4 regions of the Pseudomonas pergaminensis genome follow, and region 3 is predicted to be linked to each of the others. Evidence: predicted binding sites of a transcription regulator. Region 3 holds the regulator's gene; each other region holds the start of a gene.

Evidence for each region. Region 3 encodes FliA, which starts transcription of late flagellar genes. Its sites were predicted from a motif close to CTAAAGTTTNNNNNNNNNNNGCCGNTAA; they were not measured.
Region 1: the regulator FliA is predicted to act here: its motif matches at 2,543-2,570, upstream of KUA23_RS30485 (methyl-accepting chemotaxis protein).
Region 2: the regulator FliA is predicted to act here: its motif matches at 1,355-1,382, upstream of motA (flagellar motor stator protein MotA).
Region 4: the regulator FliA is predicted to act here: its motif matches at 2,240-2,267, upstream of KUA23_RS05955 (flagellar protein MotY).

Annotation. Positions count from the first base shown of each region.
Region 1 covers NZ_CP078013.2:2,272,939-2,277,060, forward strand. Annotated here, with positions in the region: gene KUA23_RS30485 (methyl-accepting chemotaxis protein) at 359-2,506, opposite strand; gene KUA23_RS10475 (Na+/H+ antiporter family protein) at 2,840-4,122, shown strand, end outside.
Region 2 covers NZ_CP078013.2:586,747-590,868, forward strand. Annotated here, with positions in the region: gene KUA23_RS02600 (HDOD domain-containing protein) at 1-1,283, opposite strand, end outside; gene motA (flagellar motor stator protein MotA) at 1,450-2,301, shown strand; gene motB (flagellar motor protein MotB) at 2,305-3,324, shown strand; gene rsgA (small ribosomal subunit biogenesis GTPase RsgA) at 3,376-4,122, opposite strand, start outside.
Region 3 covers NZ_CP078013.2:4,780,312-4,784,433, forward strand. Annotated here, with positions in the region: gene KUA23_RS21570 (chemotaxis protein CheA) at 1-333, opposite strand, end outside; gene KUA23_RS21575 (protein phosphatase CheZ) at 345-1,133, opposite strand; gene KUA23_RS21580 (chemotaxis response regulator CheY) at 1,152-1,526, opposite strand; gene fliA (RNA polymerase sigma factor FliA) at 1,695-2,435, opposite strand; gene fleN (flagellar synthesis regulator FleN) at 2,432-3,265, opposite strand; gene flhF (flagellar biosynthesis GTPase FlhF) at 3,371-4,122, opposite strand, start outside.
Region 4 covers NZ_CP078013.2:1,330,063-1,334,184, reverse strand. Annotated here, with positions in the region: gene KUA23_RS05960 (argininosuccinate synthase) at 1-1,138, opposite strand, end outside; gene KUA23_RS05955 (flagellar protein MotY) at 1,268-2,176, opposite strand; gene pyrC (dihydroorotase) at 2,333-3,379, shown strand; gene rnt (ribonuclease T) at 3,376-4,047, shown strand.

The sequences.
Region 1 (4,122 bases), 2.5 Mb from region 3:
TCCCCAAAGTAACCAAAGGGCTCTTGCCCCAACACTCGGCACCTCGCCTAGGCTCGGTGTGCCCGTAATCCGCCAGGTATTTGGGGGGCCGCCGCCACGCGCCATCCATGGCGCGGGGCGGCTAAACCGGCATCCCTGCCGGTTTACCCCCCAAATCCCTGTCGAATTCCGGCCAGCGTGTTTGACGGGGCGCCTAAGGTCAAAAGCTAGATCAAAAGCCAGATCAAGATCACGATCAAAAGCGGCTCGCTTCGCATCGTGGTTAGCGATGGGGGTGCAACGTTGTGTAGGTACCTATGCGGCGATGGGGCCTTGAAGGCCCCATCACCAGCAAGCCGGCTCCGACAGGTGTGCGTTTTTACACGCGGAACTGGTCCATCAATCCCTGCTGCTGATTCGCCAGGCTATTCAACGCCTGGCTCACCCGCGCTGATTCATTCGCTTGCTCGGACAGCGACTCGGTCACGTCGCGAATGGTCGCCACGTTGCTGTTGATCTCCTCGGCCACTGCGCTTTGCTCTTCGGCGGCGCTGGCGATTTGCAGGTTCATGTCGCTGATGACTGTCACCGCGTCGCCGATCTGGCGCAGGGCGGTCACGGCCTGGCCAACCTGTTCGACGCTGCCCTGGGCCTGGCGATAGCTGTTGCCCATGGCGCCGACCACTTCTTCGGTGCCGCTCTGCAATTGCTCGATCACCAGGCGGGTTTCTTCCACCGACTCCTGGGTGCGCCGCGCCAGGTTGCGCACTTCATCGGCTACCACCGCAAAGCCACGGCCCGCTTCACCGGCGCGGGCGGCTTCGATGGCGGCGTTGAGCGCCAACAGGTTGGTTTGCTCGGCGATGCCGCGAATCACTTCCAGCACCGAGCCGATTTTCTCGCTGTTGGCAGCCAACCCTTCCACCTGGGTCATGGCCGTGCTCATGTCCGCTGCCAGCTCGCCGATGTTGCGGGTAGTGCGGTCGATCACTGTGAGGCCGTCGCGGGTGGCCTGGTCGGCATCCCGTGCGGCTTGCGCCGCCTGTGCGGCACTGCGGGCCACGTCTTGGGCGGTGGCGCTCATTTCATGGGAGGCGGTGGCCACCTGATCGACCTGGCGATATTGCCGTTCCATGCCCGCGCTGGTTTCAGTCGCAATGGCGGCAGATTGGTCGGCAGTGCCACGGGCGTCCTGCACCGAGCGTTTAACCTCGGCGATGATCGGTTGCAGCTTGTCGAGGAAGCGGTTGAACCAGCCGGCCAACTGGCCCAGCTCGTCTTTTTTGTCGTAGGCCAGGCGGCGGGTCAGGTCGCCTTCACCGCTGGCGATGTCTTCGAGCATGTCCGCCACGCCGAGGATCGGCCGCGTCACGCTGCGCGCCATCAGCCACACCAGGATCAGGCCGACCACGGCGGCAATCAGGCCCAGGCTCAGTTCCAGCAGGGTGCCCTTGGCATTGTCGGCATCCAGTTGGGTTTTCAGTGCTTCGGCGGGTGCGACCAGGACGCTCTCTGGTACATCCAGCAACACGCCCCAGGGCTTGCCCTCCGGGATTGGCGCGAACGGCGCCAGTACCTTGAGCTGATGGTCGGTGCGCAGGCTGCGGATCTGTGTACTGCCGGCCAGGGCGCTGATCAACTGCGCGCCGTTGGCGGTGTCGACCTGATCCAGGCGCTGGCTCAGCTTGCTGGCGTCCGCGCTGTAGCCGGCGAGAAGGCCCGTGGGGCTGAGGATGCTGACCTGGGTTTGGCCGTCATACAGTTTGTGGCTGGCCTGTTGGCTCACCGCCTGCAGGCTGTTGAGGTTGATGTCCACCGACAGCGAGGCAATGACTTTGCCGTTTACCATCAGCGGGAAGACGATGCTGGTCATCAGCACGTTTTGCCCGTTGATCGTGTAAAAGTAGGGCTCGATCACGCACGGCTTGAAGGTGCTGCGCGGGCAGGTGAACCAGGCGTTGGCCTTTTCGCCACTGGGGCTGAGGCTGGTGTCGGACATGTCGCTTTCGGGCAGCGCCATCGAGGTCAGCGTGCCCGGCGTCGGTTGCGACCAGTACAGGGCGAAGCGACCTTTGTCGTTACTGCCCAGCTCCGCCTGGCCCGCGAACAACTCGTCCTTGCCATCCAGGGCATTGGCTTCGAACACCAGGGACAGGCCGAGCAAATCCGGGTTGGCCTGTAACGCGGCCTTGACCTGTCGGGTCAGGTCTTCGCGGGTGTCGAAGGCGTCGAGAAAGCGCTTCTCGGCCTGCTCGCGCAAGAACAGCACCTGGCGCGAAAAGCCATGGCCGTACTGATAGGCGTCCATGAACTGGCGGCGGATGCCCAGCGCCTGCACTTCACCCTGGGCCTCGATCCGCGCCTGGGCGGCTTCATCCAGCATCTGCATGCTGGAGGCCTTGACCTGCTGTGAACTCTGCTCCATGCGATACAACGACAGACCCACCAGCAGGGTCACGATTCCCAGCAGGCACAGGCCGGCGAGCAGGGTGATTTTCCATTGAATGGAGAGCTGCCTAAGCGACATCGGTACATCCTTACCTGAAAACACATAGAGGCTCTGTTATCGGCGGTTTTGGGGTTTTCTTTATTCAAACGATCAATTTAAACCTGCTTTTGTGGTGAGCGAGCTGACTCGCGCTGGAGTGCGCAGCGCTCCCCTTGATTTTGGCGCCGCTGCGCAGCCCAGCGCGAGCAAGCGCGCTCACTACAAGGTTCGTTTTTTGACATGTGAACCTGCGTCCGGCAAAGTGCCCGCCCTCTAATAAGACCTCCTTCAAGCCTGCACGCTGGTTGCCACCCGATGGCCGCCTGGGCGCGGGCATGCCTGTTTTTTATGTTTCTGCTTGAGGTAACCATGATTAACGCAGTCATTGCCGCGGTCGGCACCATGCTGGTGCTGAGCCTGTCCCGCGTGCATGTGGTCATCGCCATCATCGTCGGCGCCCTGGTGGGCGGCCTTAGCGGTGGCCTGGGTATCGAGGCCACGCTCAAAGCCTTCAACGGCGGCTTGGGCGGGGGGGCGACGGTGGCGTTGTCCTACGCCTTGCTCGGCGCGTTCGCCGTGGCGATTGCCAAGTCCGGCCTGGCCCACGCGCTGGCCGATAAGGCCCTGCTGCTGGTGGACCGCCAGGAAGCCACTGGCGGCAGCCACGTCAAATGGCTGCTGATCGGCCTGCTGTGGGTGGTCGCGATTGCTTCGCAGAACATCCTGCCGATCCATATCGCGTTCATTCCGTTGCTGGTGCCGCCGCTGCTGTACGTGCTGACCAAGCTGCAACTGGACCGCCGCCTGATCGCCTGCGTGATGACCTTCGGCCTGATCACGCCGTACATGTTCCTGCCGGTGGGCTTCGGCAATATCTTCCTCAACCAGATCCTGTTGGCCAACGTGGCCAAGAGCGGCGTGGACATCAGCCAGGTCAACGTCACCCACGCCATGAGCCTGCCGGCGCTGGGCATGGTGGTCGGCCTGCTGGTGGCGGTCTTTATCAGCTACCGCAAGAAACGCGTGTACGACTTGGAGAAAATCGAGCGGGTCGAACAGGTGGCCGTGCAGTACAACCCGCTGACCCTGCTGGTGGCCGGCCTGGCGATTGCCTCCGCGTTCATCATTCAGTTGTGGTTGGACTCGATGATCATCGGCGCCCTGGCCGGGTTCCTGATCTTCTCGGTGTCGGGCATCGTGCGCTGGCGCGACACCGACGACCTGTTCACAGAAGGCATGAAGATGATGGCGATGATCGGCTTCATCATGATCGCCTCGTCAGGGTTTGCCGAAGTGCTCAAGGCCACCGGCGATGTGCGCTCGCTGGTGGAAACCTCGGCGGCCTTTATCGGCCATAGCCGTGGGGTAGGGGCGCTGCTGATGCTGTTGGTGGGGCTGCTGGTGACCATGGGCATCGGCTCATCGTTTTCCACGGTGCCGATCCTGGCCGCGATCTTTGTGCCGCTGTGTGTGCAACTGGGCTTCAGCCCGCTGGCCATTGTGTGCATCGTCGGCACGGCCGGTGCCTTGGGCGACGCCGGCTCGCCCGCCTCGGACTCGACCCTTGGTCCAACCTCCGGCCTGAATATCGACGGCCAGCACCACCATATCTGGGACACCGTGGTACCGACGTTCCTGCATTACAACCTCCCGCT
Region 2 (4,122 bases), 2.4 Mb from region 3:
TCCAGCAAGCGTTGCAGCAAGGTGCTGTTGACCACGTCCAGGCTCAGGTTCGCGGCGTCCTTCGGCAGGCCGTCGGCCTGGTGAACACGCAAGGTGCTCAGGGCGCGATCAGCCATCAACAGCATGACCCGCTGCATGCCACTGGCGACCAAGGCTTCCTTGGCGCAGGTGGTCAAGTGCATGGCGTTGGCAAAGCGGCTCGGCTCCACCAGCAACTCGGTGCAACGCTTGCGCCACACGGCCAGGGCCTCGGCGGTGGGTGGCGGCGCTGGCAACAGGCCGCGGTGAATCTTCTGTACATGCCACGGCCAGATCAGCGACAGCGCCGGGTGCCAGAGGTCAGTCATCAAGGCGGTGCGGGCGCTGGTGACAGCCTGTTGGTGGACCAGTTGCTGTACCTCGCCCAAAGGCTGTTGCAGGTACAGCGCCGTGAGCAATTGCCAGCGTTCGGTGTGCGGGCAGGTCCATGACTCCTGGGCCGACATCGCCAGGCCGTTGGCCAGCAGCACGGTGTTGGCGGGCTGGTTCAACCAGCGGCGCAGATTGGGTTCGGCATCGAGCAATTGCTGATGGCGCAGCGGGTCGTCTTCACGGGCGATGTGCAGGGCCTTGACCAGCAGGCGCTGTTCGCTCATCAGCAGCTTGTAGCCCTGGGAGACCCAGATCGGCAGGTGCCAGGCTTCGGTCAGGCCGACACACAGGTCCAGCAGGCGCACGCCGAACAGTTCCTGTTCGACCTGGCGGGCTGACTGGCCTTTGTGGATAACCCGCAGCTCCCATTCTTCCAGGAGCTTGGGGTAGGCGACTGCCATCGGCCACAGCGGCGACAGGAACAGCAGGCTGCCCCAGTGGATGTCCTGCCACAGCCGCGCCAGGCGGCTGCCGAACAAGCCGTTGGCTTGCTGCGAAGCGTGCTGGCTCACCAGCAACAATTGGCGCAGCGCCACAGGAATCTCGTGGGCCGGCACCGAGGGCAGGCGCGCCAGCAGTTCTTCGGCGCGCTTGAGGCCCAGGCGGTTGAGCGCCACTTCGAGGTTTTCCGCCGGTTCCGCCAGGCTGCCATGGGTGTGGCTGTTGGCCTCGCGCATCACGCTGAGCACCAGGGCCGGGCTGTTTTGCATCAGCTCGGCAATATCTCGCAACGAACTGCGGCTGTCGCGGATGCCTTTGCACACACGGTCGTGGCTGGCCTGGGGCACAGGCAGCAGCACATCGTCCAGGCGCTTGATCCAAGCGGCGAGAGAGTTGGGTTTTGCAGTTGGGACTGTCGTTTCATTAGCCATGATTGGGGCGCGATCATCACTTGCGGTCTACACGCCCGGAGCGGGCCGAACTGGCTTTTCGCCTTAACGGCCTATAGTCTGGCGCAGTTTTGCCGATAAGTAGAACAAGAGTTTTCTGCTACACCCAATATGTCCATGAACCCGACGGCGCAAGTACTCATCCCCTATGGCTAAAATTATCGGCATCATCGTCGTCATCGCAAGCGTGCTCGGTGGCTACGTCCTGTCCCACGGTAAAATTGCTGCGTTGATCCAGCCCTTCGAAGTGCTGATCATCGGTGGTGCGGCGTTCGGCGCATTCTTGCAGGCCAACCCCGGCTACATGACCATGCACGTGGTCAAGAAGTCCCTGGGCATGTTCGGTTCGCGCTTCACCCACACCTTCTATCTGGAGGTTCTGGGCCTGGTCTACGAGATCCTCAACAAAAGCCGCCGCGAAGGCATGATGGCCATCGAGGCTGACATCGAAGATGCCGCCGCCAGCCCGATTTTCGCCAAGTACCCGGCCGTGCTCAAAGATGAGCGCATGACCGCCTATATCTGCGACTACCTGCGCATCATGTCCTCCGGCAACATGGCCCCCCATGAGCTGGAAGGTCTGTTCGACATGGAGTTGTTCAGCCTTAAAGAAGAGCTGGAGCATCCGTCCCACGCCGTGACCGGTATCGCTGACGGTATGCCGGGTTTCGGTATCGTCGCGGCGGTACTGGGTATCGTGGTGACCATGGCTTCCCTGGGCGAGGGCGACCAAGCGGCCATCGGCATGCACGTGGGTGCGGCACTGGTCGGTACCTTCTTCGGTATTCTCGCGGCCTACGGTTTCTTCGGCCCGCTGGCCACCTCCCTGGCCCATGACGCCAAGGAAGAAATCAACCTGTACGAGTCGATCAAGGCCAGCCTGGTAGCCTCGGCTTCCGGCATGCCGCCGTCGCTGGCGGTGGAGTTCGGTCGCAAGGTGCTGTACCCGAAACATCGCCCAAGCTTCGCCGAGCTGGAACAAGCGGTTCGTGGTCGCTAAGCCATGGAAAACAACCAGCCGATAATCATCAAGCGCGTCAAGCGCTTCGCTGCGGGGCACCATGGGGGCGCCTGGAAAATCGCCTTCGCCGACTTTGCGACGGCGATGATGGCGTTCTTTCTGGTGCTGTGGCTGATGTCCACCGCCACGCCTGAACAGAAGATCGCCATTGCCGGCTACTTCAAAGACCCCATTGGTTTCTCGGAAAGTGGTACGCCCTTCGTGATCGACTTGGGCGGCTCGCCGCAACTGGCGCCTGAGCGCACCATCAACCCGGAAATCAAGACCGAATCGCCTCAAGAGAAAATCCCGATCGAGCGCGATACCGTCGAAGCCATGGCCGAACAGGTCGAGCAGGAGCGCCTAGAACTGTTGCTGCAAGAACTGCAGACCAAGGTTGAGGAAAACCCGCAACTGCTGAAGTTCAAGGATCAGATTTCATTCGAGATCACCCCGGACGGCTTGCGCATCCAGATCACCGACGCAGCCAACCGCCCGATGTTCGACTCCGGCAGTGCGCGCTTGAAGCCGTACTTTGAAGACATCTTGCTGGCCATGGCCGACACCATCAAGGCGGTGCCGAACAAGATCAGCATCAGTGGCCACACCGACGCCAAGCCGTATGCAGGGCAGGGCGACTTCGGCAACTGGGAGCTTTCCGCCAACCGCGCCAACGCCGCACGCCGTGCGCTGGTGGCCGGCAGCTACCCGGACCCGCAAGTGGCGCGCGTGGTGGGGTTTGCATCGTCGCAGCTGTTTGACCCCAAGGACCCGTTCAACCCGATCAACCGCCGTATCGATATCGTGGTGCTGACCAAAAAGGCTCAGCGTGCGATCGAAGGTGACCAGCCCCCAGCGCCGCAACCCACTCCGGGCGCCGGCGCACCGGGCGAAGTACCGGCTGATCCGAACGCCATACCGCCAGGTCAGGAACCGTTGCCGGCGCATGAACTGCGCCAGAAGCTGAACCTGTTTGATGAGGGTGGGGTGAAGGATCCTACGGTGCCTGGGACGGGGTCCTAGGCCTCACATACAAAAAGGCCGCGATGATCGCGGCCTTATTTTTTCTGCGGCTTAGTAACTGCTTTCGGGCAAGCTCGCAATGATCGACCGATAGCTGTTCATCCGCTGTTGCTGCACGCGGCCGTCTTCCAGCGCCTTGAGCAATGCACAGCCGGGTTCGCGGTCGTGTTTGCAGTCGCGGAAGCGGCAAGTGCCGATCAGGTCGTTGAATTCGATAAAGCCCGCTTCCACATCGCTGCGGCTGACGTGGCCGAGGCCGAACTCGCGGATGCCTGGGGAGTCGATCAGCTCACCGCCGCCGGGGAAGTGGAACAACCGCGCGGTGGTGGTGGTGTGAGTGCCCTGGCCGGACAGCTCCGACAGTGGCCCTACGCGGGTGTCGACTTCCGGCAGCAGGCTGTTGACCAACGAAGACTTGCCCACGCCAGACTGGCCTACAAACACGCTGATGCGCCCGTCCAACTGCTGTTGCAGCTGTTCCATGCCATTGCCGTGATGCGCCGACACCTCCAGCACCGGGTAACCCAGTGTGCGATACACCGCCAGCAAGGCGTTGAGCGCCGGGGCGTTCTGTGCGTCGATCAGGTCGAATTTGTTCAGCAGCAACAGCGGGCGGATGCCGGCATGCTCGGCGGCTACCAGGTAGCGGTCGATCAGGTTGGCATGGGGCTCGGGCAGCGGTGCGAACACGATCACGATCATGTCGACGTTGGCCGCCACCGGCTTGAGCTGGCCACGGCTGTCGGGGCGGCGCAGTTCGGTGGTGCGCGGCAACTGGGCGACAATCACGCCGATGCC
Region 3 (4,122 bases):
CGGGGCACGTTCGCGCACTTCGCTGAACATGCCGTTGACCGCATCCAGCGCTTCGAGAATCACGTCCATCAGTTCCGAGTCGACGTGCCGCTCACCCTTGCGCAGGATGTCGAACACGTTCTCGGCGATGTGACAGCACTCCACCAGCTCATGGAGCTGGAGGAAGCCGGCGCCCCCTTTTACAGTGTGAAAACCGCGAAAAATTGCATTGAGCAGGTTCGCATCATCCGGGCGGCTTTCCAGCTCGACCAGTTGTTCGGACAGTTGCTCTAAAATTTCGCCGGCCTCTACAAGGAAATCCTGAAGGATTTCTTCATCGGCGCCGAAGCTCATGTGGGTGCTCCTTAGAAGCCTAAACTGGATAACAGGTCATCTACGTCATCCTGACCTGACACAACGTCTTCACGTTTATCGGCATGAATCTGCGGACCTTCACCCTTGGCGAGATGTTTTTGTGGATCTTTTTCCGAGAGGATCGCTTCGCGGTCATGTTCAATGCCGGCAAAGCGGTCAACCTGGCCTGCCATAAGCACCAATTTGAGCAAGTTGCTTTCCACTTCGGTGACCAACTGGGTCACACGCTTGATCACCTGGCCGGTGAGGTCCTGGTAATCCTGGGCGAGCAGAATGTCGTTGAGGTTGCTGGAAACCGTGCGGTTTTCCTGCTCGCTGCGTGACAAGAACCCATCGACCCGACGCGCCAATTCACGAAACTCTTCAGCCCCCACTTCCCGGCGCATGAAGCGGCCCCAGTCAACGCTGAGGGCCTGGGCTTCATTGGCCATGCCGTTGACCAGAGGCGTGGCGTTTTCCACCAGGTCCATGGTGCGGTTGGCCGCCGCCTCAGTCAGCCTGACCACGTAGGACAGGCGTTCGGTGGCATCAGTGATTTGCGAAATTTCTTCGGCCTGGGGCATATGCGGGTCAATCTGGAAATTGACGATCGCACTGTGCAGCTCGCGTGTGAGCTTGCCCACTTCCTGGTACAGGCCGCGGTCACGGGTCTGGTTGAGCTCATGGATTAACTGCACCGCGTCGCCGAACTGGCCTTTCTCAAGGCTGTCGACCAACTGATGAGCATGCTTTTTCAGGGTCGACTCGAAGTCTCCCTGTGACGTTTCTTTATGCTCCATAGCTCCCCCGCGATGGCATTAGCCGTGGATGCGTTCGAAGATTTTTTCGATCTTCTCTTTCAAGGCCAAGGCAGTGAATGGCTTGACCACGTAACCGTTAACCCCGGCTTGGGCGGCTTCGATGATCTGCTCACGCTTGGCTTCGGCGGTCACCATCAGCACAGGCAGGCTGCGCAGCTTTTCGTCAGCGCGCACGTGGCGCAGCAAGTCGATGCCGGTCATGCCCGGCATGTTCCAGTCCGTTACCAGAAAGTCGATGCTCCCGCTGTTGAGGATCGGAATCGCCGTAATGCCGTCATCCGCCTCGACCGTGTTAGTGAACCCAAGGTCACGCAACAGGTTTTTTATGATCCGCCGCATCGTTGAGAAGTCATCAACGATGAGGATTTTCATGTTCTTGTCCAATTCGACCTCCAAGCAGTCTTAAACGCGCCCAGCACCTGGACGCGCCATTTCAATCAACAGGCATTACACAAAAAGGACTGCCGGGGGCACCACGGGTCGAACCCGCGAAGGCTGCTTGCCCTCGCGGTATCGTCTACAGTGTCCCCACACTGCCTGTCAGCGCGCTCGCCACTCTCCCAAACGCCCCCGCAAGCGGGCTGCGCACTGGCTGTGCAACTGGCTGACCCGCGATTCGCTGACCCCCAGGACCTCACCGATTTCCTTGAGGTTCAGCTCTTCGTCGTAGTACAGCGCCAACACCAGTCGCTCACGCTCCGGCAAATTGGCAATCGCGTCCGCCAACGCCCCCTGGAAACGCTCATCTTCCAGGTCACGCGATGGCTCCATATGAGCGCTCGCGCCGTCCTCGTGCAGCCCTTCGTGTTCGCCGTCCTGCAAGAGGTCGTCGAAACTGAACAGGCGGCTGCCCAAGGTATCGTTCAAAATCCCGTAGTAATCGTCGAGACTCAATTGGAGTTCGGCCGCAACTTCGTGATCTTTAGCGTCGCGACCGGTTTTTGCTTCAATTGCGCGAATTGCGTCACTGACCATGCGCGTATTGCGATGCACCGAACGCGGCGCCCAGTCACCTTTGCGCACTTCATCGAGCATCGCGCCACGTATGCGGATACCCGCGTACGTCTCGAAACTCGCCCCCTTGCTCGCGTCGTATTTGGTCGACACTTCGAGCAGGCCGATCATGCCCGCCTGGATCAGGTCTTCGACCTGGACGCTGGCGGGCAGGCGTGCCAGCAAGTGATAGGCGATACGCTTGACCAGGGGCGCGTAGCGCTCGATCAATTCGCCCTGGCTGTCACGGGCAGACTTCTTGTACGCGTTGTAGCCGGTCGCTGTCATAGCACGGGTCCTGCGCTCGTCTGATGCACCAATCGCTCGACGAAAAACTCCAGATGCCCCCGAGGGTTGGCGGGCAACGGCCAGGTATCGACCTTCTGGGCAATAGCCTTGAACGCCAATGCGCATTTGGAACGAGGGAACGCTTCGTAGACTGCACGCTGCTTTTGCACAGCCTTGCGCACACACTCGTCGTAGGGAACTGCGCCGACGTATTGTAAGGCGACATCGAGGAAGCGATCCGTGACCTTGGTCAACTTGGCGAACAGATTGCGCCCTTCCTGCGGGCTCTGGGCCATGTTGGCCAGGACGCGGAAGCGGTTCATGCCGTAGTCACGGTTAAGCAGTTTGATCAGGGCATAGGCGTCGGTGATCGAGGTGGGTTCGTCGCAGACCACCAGCAACACTTCCTGTGCAGCACGCACGAAGCTGACCACGGACTCGCCGATCCCAGCGGCGGTGTCGATCACCAGCACGTCGAGGTTGTCGCCGATATCACTGAAAGCCTGGATGAGGCCGGCATGCTGCGCCGGGCTCAGGTGCACCATGCTCTGGGTGCCCGAGGCAGCCGGCACGATGCGGATGCCACCGGGGCCCTGCAGCAGCACATCGCGCAGCTCGCAGCGGCCCTCGATCACATCGGCAAGGGTGTGTTTGGGTGTCAGCCCCAGCAGAACGTCCACGTTCGCCAAGCCCAGGTCAGCATCCAGCAGCATGACGCGACGGCCAAGCTCTGCCAGGGCCAGGGACAAATTCACTGACACGTTAGTTTTCCCGACGCCACCTTTGCCGCCGGTCACCGCGATCACCTGTACGGGATGCATGCTGCCCATTTTATTTCTTTACCTTGTCTTGCTTAGACGCAGGCTACATGGCTTGGCCGCGTGAATCGCTTGCAGACCATCGATGTAGATACATTTCACGGTGTTCATCCTGACTCAACCCACCCGCTTTGCCGGGTTGTGGTAAAGGTCGGCGAACATATCGGCCATCGCTTCCTCGCTAGGCTCTTCTTGCATTTGCACGCTGACTGCACGGCTGACCAACTGATGACGGCGCGGCAGATGCAAATCATCCGGGATCCGCGGCCCGTCGGTCAGGTAGGCGACCGGCAATTCATGACTGATGGCCAGGCTCAGCACCTCGCCCAGGCTCGCGGTTTCATCGAGCTTGGTGAGGATGCAACCGGCCAGGCCACAACGCTTGTAACTATGATACGCAGCGGTAAGAACCTGTTTCTGGCTGGTGGTTGCAAGCACCAGGTAATTTTTCGACTTGATGCCACGCCCCGCCAGGCTTTCCAACTGCATGCGCAATGCCGGGTCGCTGGCTTGCAGGCCGGCAGTGTCGATCAGCACCACGCGCTTGCGCAGCAAGGGGTCCAGGGCGTTGGCCAGGGACTGGCCCGGGTCGACATGGGTCACCGACACATTGAGGATCCGGCCCAGGGTCTTGAGCTGCTCCTGGGCACCAATACGGTAGCTGTCCATGCTCACCAGCGCGATATTCTGAGCGCCGTACTTGAGCACGTAACGAGCCGCCAACTTGGCCAGGGTGGTGGTCTTGCCCATGCCGGCAGGGCCGACCATGGCGATCACACCACCCTCTTCCAAGGGTTCGATTTCCGGGGTGACGATCATCCGCGCCAAGTGGGCCAGCAACATGCGCCAGGCTTGGCGAGGCTCTTCGA
Region 4 (4,122 bases), 3.2 Mb from region 3:
GGTTGTAGGCGCCGCCGTCTTCTTCGAAGGTGGCGATGTTGGCGTCGAACAGCGATTCATCGGACTTGCGACCGGTAACGATCACGTTGCCCTTGTACAGCTTCAGGCGCACAACGCCGTTCACGTGAACCTGGGATGCGTCGATCATCTGTTGCAGCATCAGACGCTCAGGGCTCCACCAGTAGCCGGTGTAGATCAGGCTGGCGTACTTGGGCATCAGCTCGTCTTTGAGGTGAGCCACTTCGCGGTCCAGGGTGATGGACTCAATGGCGCGGTGGGCGCGCAGCATGATGGTGCCGCCTGGGGTTTCGTAGCAGCCACGGGACTTCATGCCCACGTAACGGTTCTCGACGATGTCGAGACGGCCGATACCGTGTTCGCCACCGATACGGTTCAGGGTCGCCAGCACGGTGGCCGGGGTCATTTCGACGCCGTCCAATGCGACGATGTCGCCGTTGCGGTAGGTCAGTTCCAGGTATTGCGGCTTGTCGGGAGCGTTCTCCGGGGAGACGGTCCACTTCCACATGTCTTCTTCGTGCTCGGTCCAGGTGTCTTCCAGCACGCCGCCTTCATAGGAGATGTGCAGCAGGTTGGCATCCATCGAGTACGGGGACTTCTTCTTGCCGTGACGCTCGATCGGGATCGCGTGCTTTTCAGCGTAATCCATCAGCTTTTCACGGGACAGCAGGTCCCATTCGCGCCACGGGGCAATCACTTTCACGCCTGGCTTGAGTGCATAGGCACCCAGTTCGAAACGCACCTGGTCGTTGCCCTTGCCGGTCGCGCCATGGGAAATGGCGTCGGCGCCGGTTTCGTTGGCGATTTCGATCAGGCGCTTGGCGATCAGCGGACGTGCGATGGAGGTACCCAGCAGGTACTCGCCTTCGTAGACGGTGTTGGCGCGAAACATCGGGAAAACGAAATCGCGGACGAACTCTTCGCGCAGGTCGTCAATGTAGATCTCTTTCACGCCCATGGCTTGCGCCTTGGCACGTGCAGGTTCGACCTCTTCGCCCTGACCCAGGTCAGCGGTGAAGGTCACCACTTCACAGTTATAAGTATCCTGCAGCCACTTGAGGATCACCGAAGTGTCCAGGCCGCCGGAATACGCGAGAACGACCTTGTTTACGTCGGCCATGCCATCACTCCACGGGGTTGTACGGAAAGGCGTCGATTCTACCGACCAAAACCGCGAATTTACAGGGGCGCGACAGCAAATGAAGATAAAGCGACAGATTATGTCGAGCGGGCGACCGATGGTCGCCCCTTATGAGGTGTGCGCAGGGTTGCTCGGGCCGGTGGCCGTGGGGGCCGGTTTCTCGGGGGGAGCCACGCGCTCAAGCTGAATATTCACGCGACGATTGCGTGCCCGGTTGGCCGCATTGGTGTTCGGCGCCAGTGGGTAGCTTTCGCCATGGAAACGCAGGGTGATCTGCGATTCCTGGATACCGTTGGCCTTGAAGTAGTCCATGACTGCCAGGCCACGGCGGCGCGAGATGTCGCGGTTGGTCAAGCGGTTGCCGCTGTTGTCCGAATGGCCGTTCAACTCGATGTGGTTGACGGTGGGATCGGCTTTCATGAACGCGAGGATCACGTCGAGCTTCTTCTTGGCCGCCGCGTCCAGCTCGATACCACCGCCGGGGAACCCGACCTCGGTCTGCTTGACCTGGTCGTAATTCATCGGCAACAGCTTGGTGGTGCACAGCTGATAGTCGTTAAAGGCCTTGTTGAATTTCACCGGCAACAGGCGAATTTCCGAGTAGCCGCCCTCACGCCCGTAGTGGCGAACAGTCGGGCTGCGCCCTTCCAGAAGCCCCGTGAACAGGCGCCCGGCCTGGGCCTGGGAGCTGTTGAACAAGACGTCGCCGCTGCCGGCACGCACGGCGCCAAGGTTGATATCACCGCGCCCCGGCTGCCAAGGCGCAGCGGCGGCCAGCAAGGTCGCCGAGCCTGCGCCCAGCGAGCCATTATAGGCTTTCAGACGAAACGTCGCCTGCTCGCCGGCCCGGCGCACGAACTCACCCGAGCCGAAGTCGGTGATCGGCTGTGTCAGGCGGCACTCGAACTGGTCGCCTTCTACCTTCCACTCAATATTCTCCAGACGTGTCTGGAACGTGAGGGCCATCGCAGGCAGGCTGGCGAACACACTGAGCAGGGCTAGATAATGCTGGCGCACGGGAGGCTCCACTGGTTTCTACAACACTTCAAAGCGTCATACATCGATAAGGCATACAAAAGGCTATCGGTTGCATCCTGCAAAACTTGATAGCGGGTGCCTGCAAGAGTCTTTTCCGGTAGCATTCCCACCAGATTGACCCGCCTGGAATCCCCAATGTCCGACCGCCTGACCCTGCTGCGTCCCGACGACTGGCATATTCATCTTCGCGATGGTGCTGCGTTACCCCACACCGTGGCCGATGTAGCGCGCACGTTTGGCCGCGCCATCATCATGCCTAACCTGGTACCTCCGGTGCGTAACGCCGAGCAAGCCGATGCCTACCGCCAGCGTATCCTCGCTGCTCGGCCGGCCGGCAGCCGCTTCGAACCGCTGATGGTGCTCTACCTCACCGACCGCACCCAGCCCGAAGAAATTCGCGAGGCCAAGGCCAGCGGCTTCGTGCACGCCGCCAAGCTGTACCCGGCCGGCGCGACCACCAACTCCGATTCCGGCGTGACCAGTATCGACAAGATCCTGCCGGCCATCGAAGCCATGGCGGAAGTCGGCATGCCGCTGCTGATCCACGGTGAAGTTACCCGTGGCGACGTGGACGTGTTTGATCGCGAGAAGATCTTCATCGACGAGCATATGCGCCGTGTGGTCGAGCTGTTCCCGACCCTCAAGGTGGTGTTCGAGCACATCACCACCGCCGATGCCGTGCAGTTCGTCACCGAGGCCTCGGCCAACGTCGGCGCGACCATCACCGCGCATCACCTGTTGTACAACCGCAACCACATGCTGGTGGGCGGGATCCGGCCGCACTTCTATTGCTTGCCGATCCTCAAGCGCAACACCCACCAGGTGGCCTTGCTGGATGCGGCGACCAGCGGCAATCCGAAGTTTTTCCTCGGCACCGACTCCGCGCCTCACGCCCAACACGCGAAAGAAGCCGCGTGCGGCTGTGCCGGCTGCTATACCGCATATGCCGCGATCGAGCTGTACGCCGAAGCGTTCGAACAGCGCAATGCGCTGGACAAGCTCGAAGGGTTCGCCAGCCTCAATGGTCCGCGTTTCTACGGCCTGCCAGCGAATACCGACCGCATCACCCTGGTCCGTGAAGACTGGACCGCCCCTGCCAGCCTGCCGTTTGGCGAGCTGACTGTTATCCCGCTGCGCGCCGGTGAAACACTGCGCTGGCGCCTGCTGGAGGAAAGCAAGTGAGTGAAGACCATTACGATGACGAACACGAGCACAGTGGTGGCGGCTCCCGTCACCCGATGGCCGAGCGGTTCCGCGGCTATCTGCCGGTTGTCATCGACGTAGAAACCGGTGGTTTCAATTGCGCCACCGACGCGCTGCTGGAAATCGCCGCGACCACTATCGGCATGGATGAACAGGGCTTTGTGTTCCCGGAACACACCCACTTCTTCCGCGTCGAGCCGTTTGAAGGCGCGAATATCGAAGCGGCTGCCCTGGAGTTCACTGGGATCAAGCTTGATCACCCCCTGCGCATGGCGGTGAGTGAAGAAGCGGCGCTGACCGATATCTTCCGTGGCGTGCGCAAGGCGCTGAAGGCCAATGGCTGCAAGCGCGCGATCCTGGTCGGCCACAACAGCAGTTTCGACCTGGGCTTCCTGAACGCCGCCGTGGCGCGGTTGGACATGAAGCGCAATCCGTTTCACCCGTTCTCCAGCTTCGACACCGCAACCCTCGCTGGTCTGGCTTATGGCCAGACCGTGCTGGCGAAGGCCTGCCAGGCCGCCGGTATCGACTTTGACGGTCGTGAGGCTCACTCGGCCCGCTACGACACCGAGAAGACTGCCGAGCTGTTCTGCGGCATCGTCAACCGCTGGAAGCAGATGGGCGGCTGGGAAGACTTCAACGACTAACAGCGCTTTTGTGGTGAGCGGGCTTGCCACAGGCGCTTTTCCTGAGCACAAAAAAAACCGGCCCTTTCACAGGCC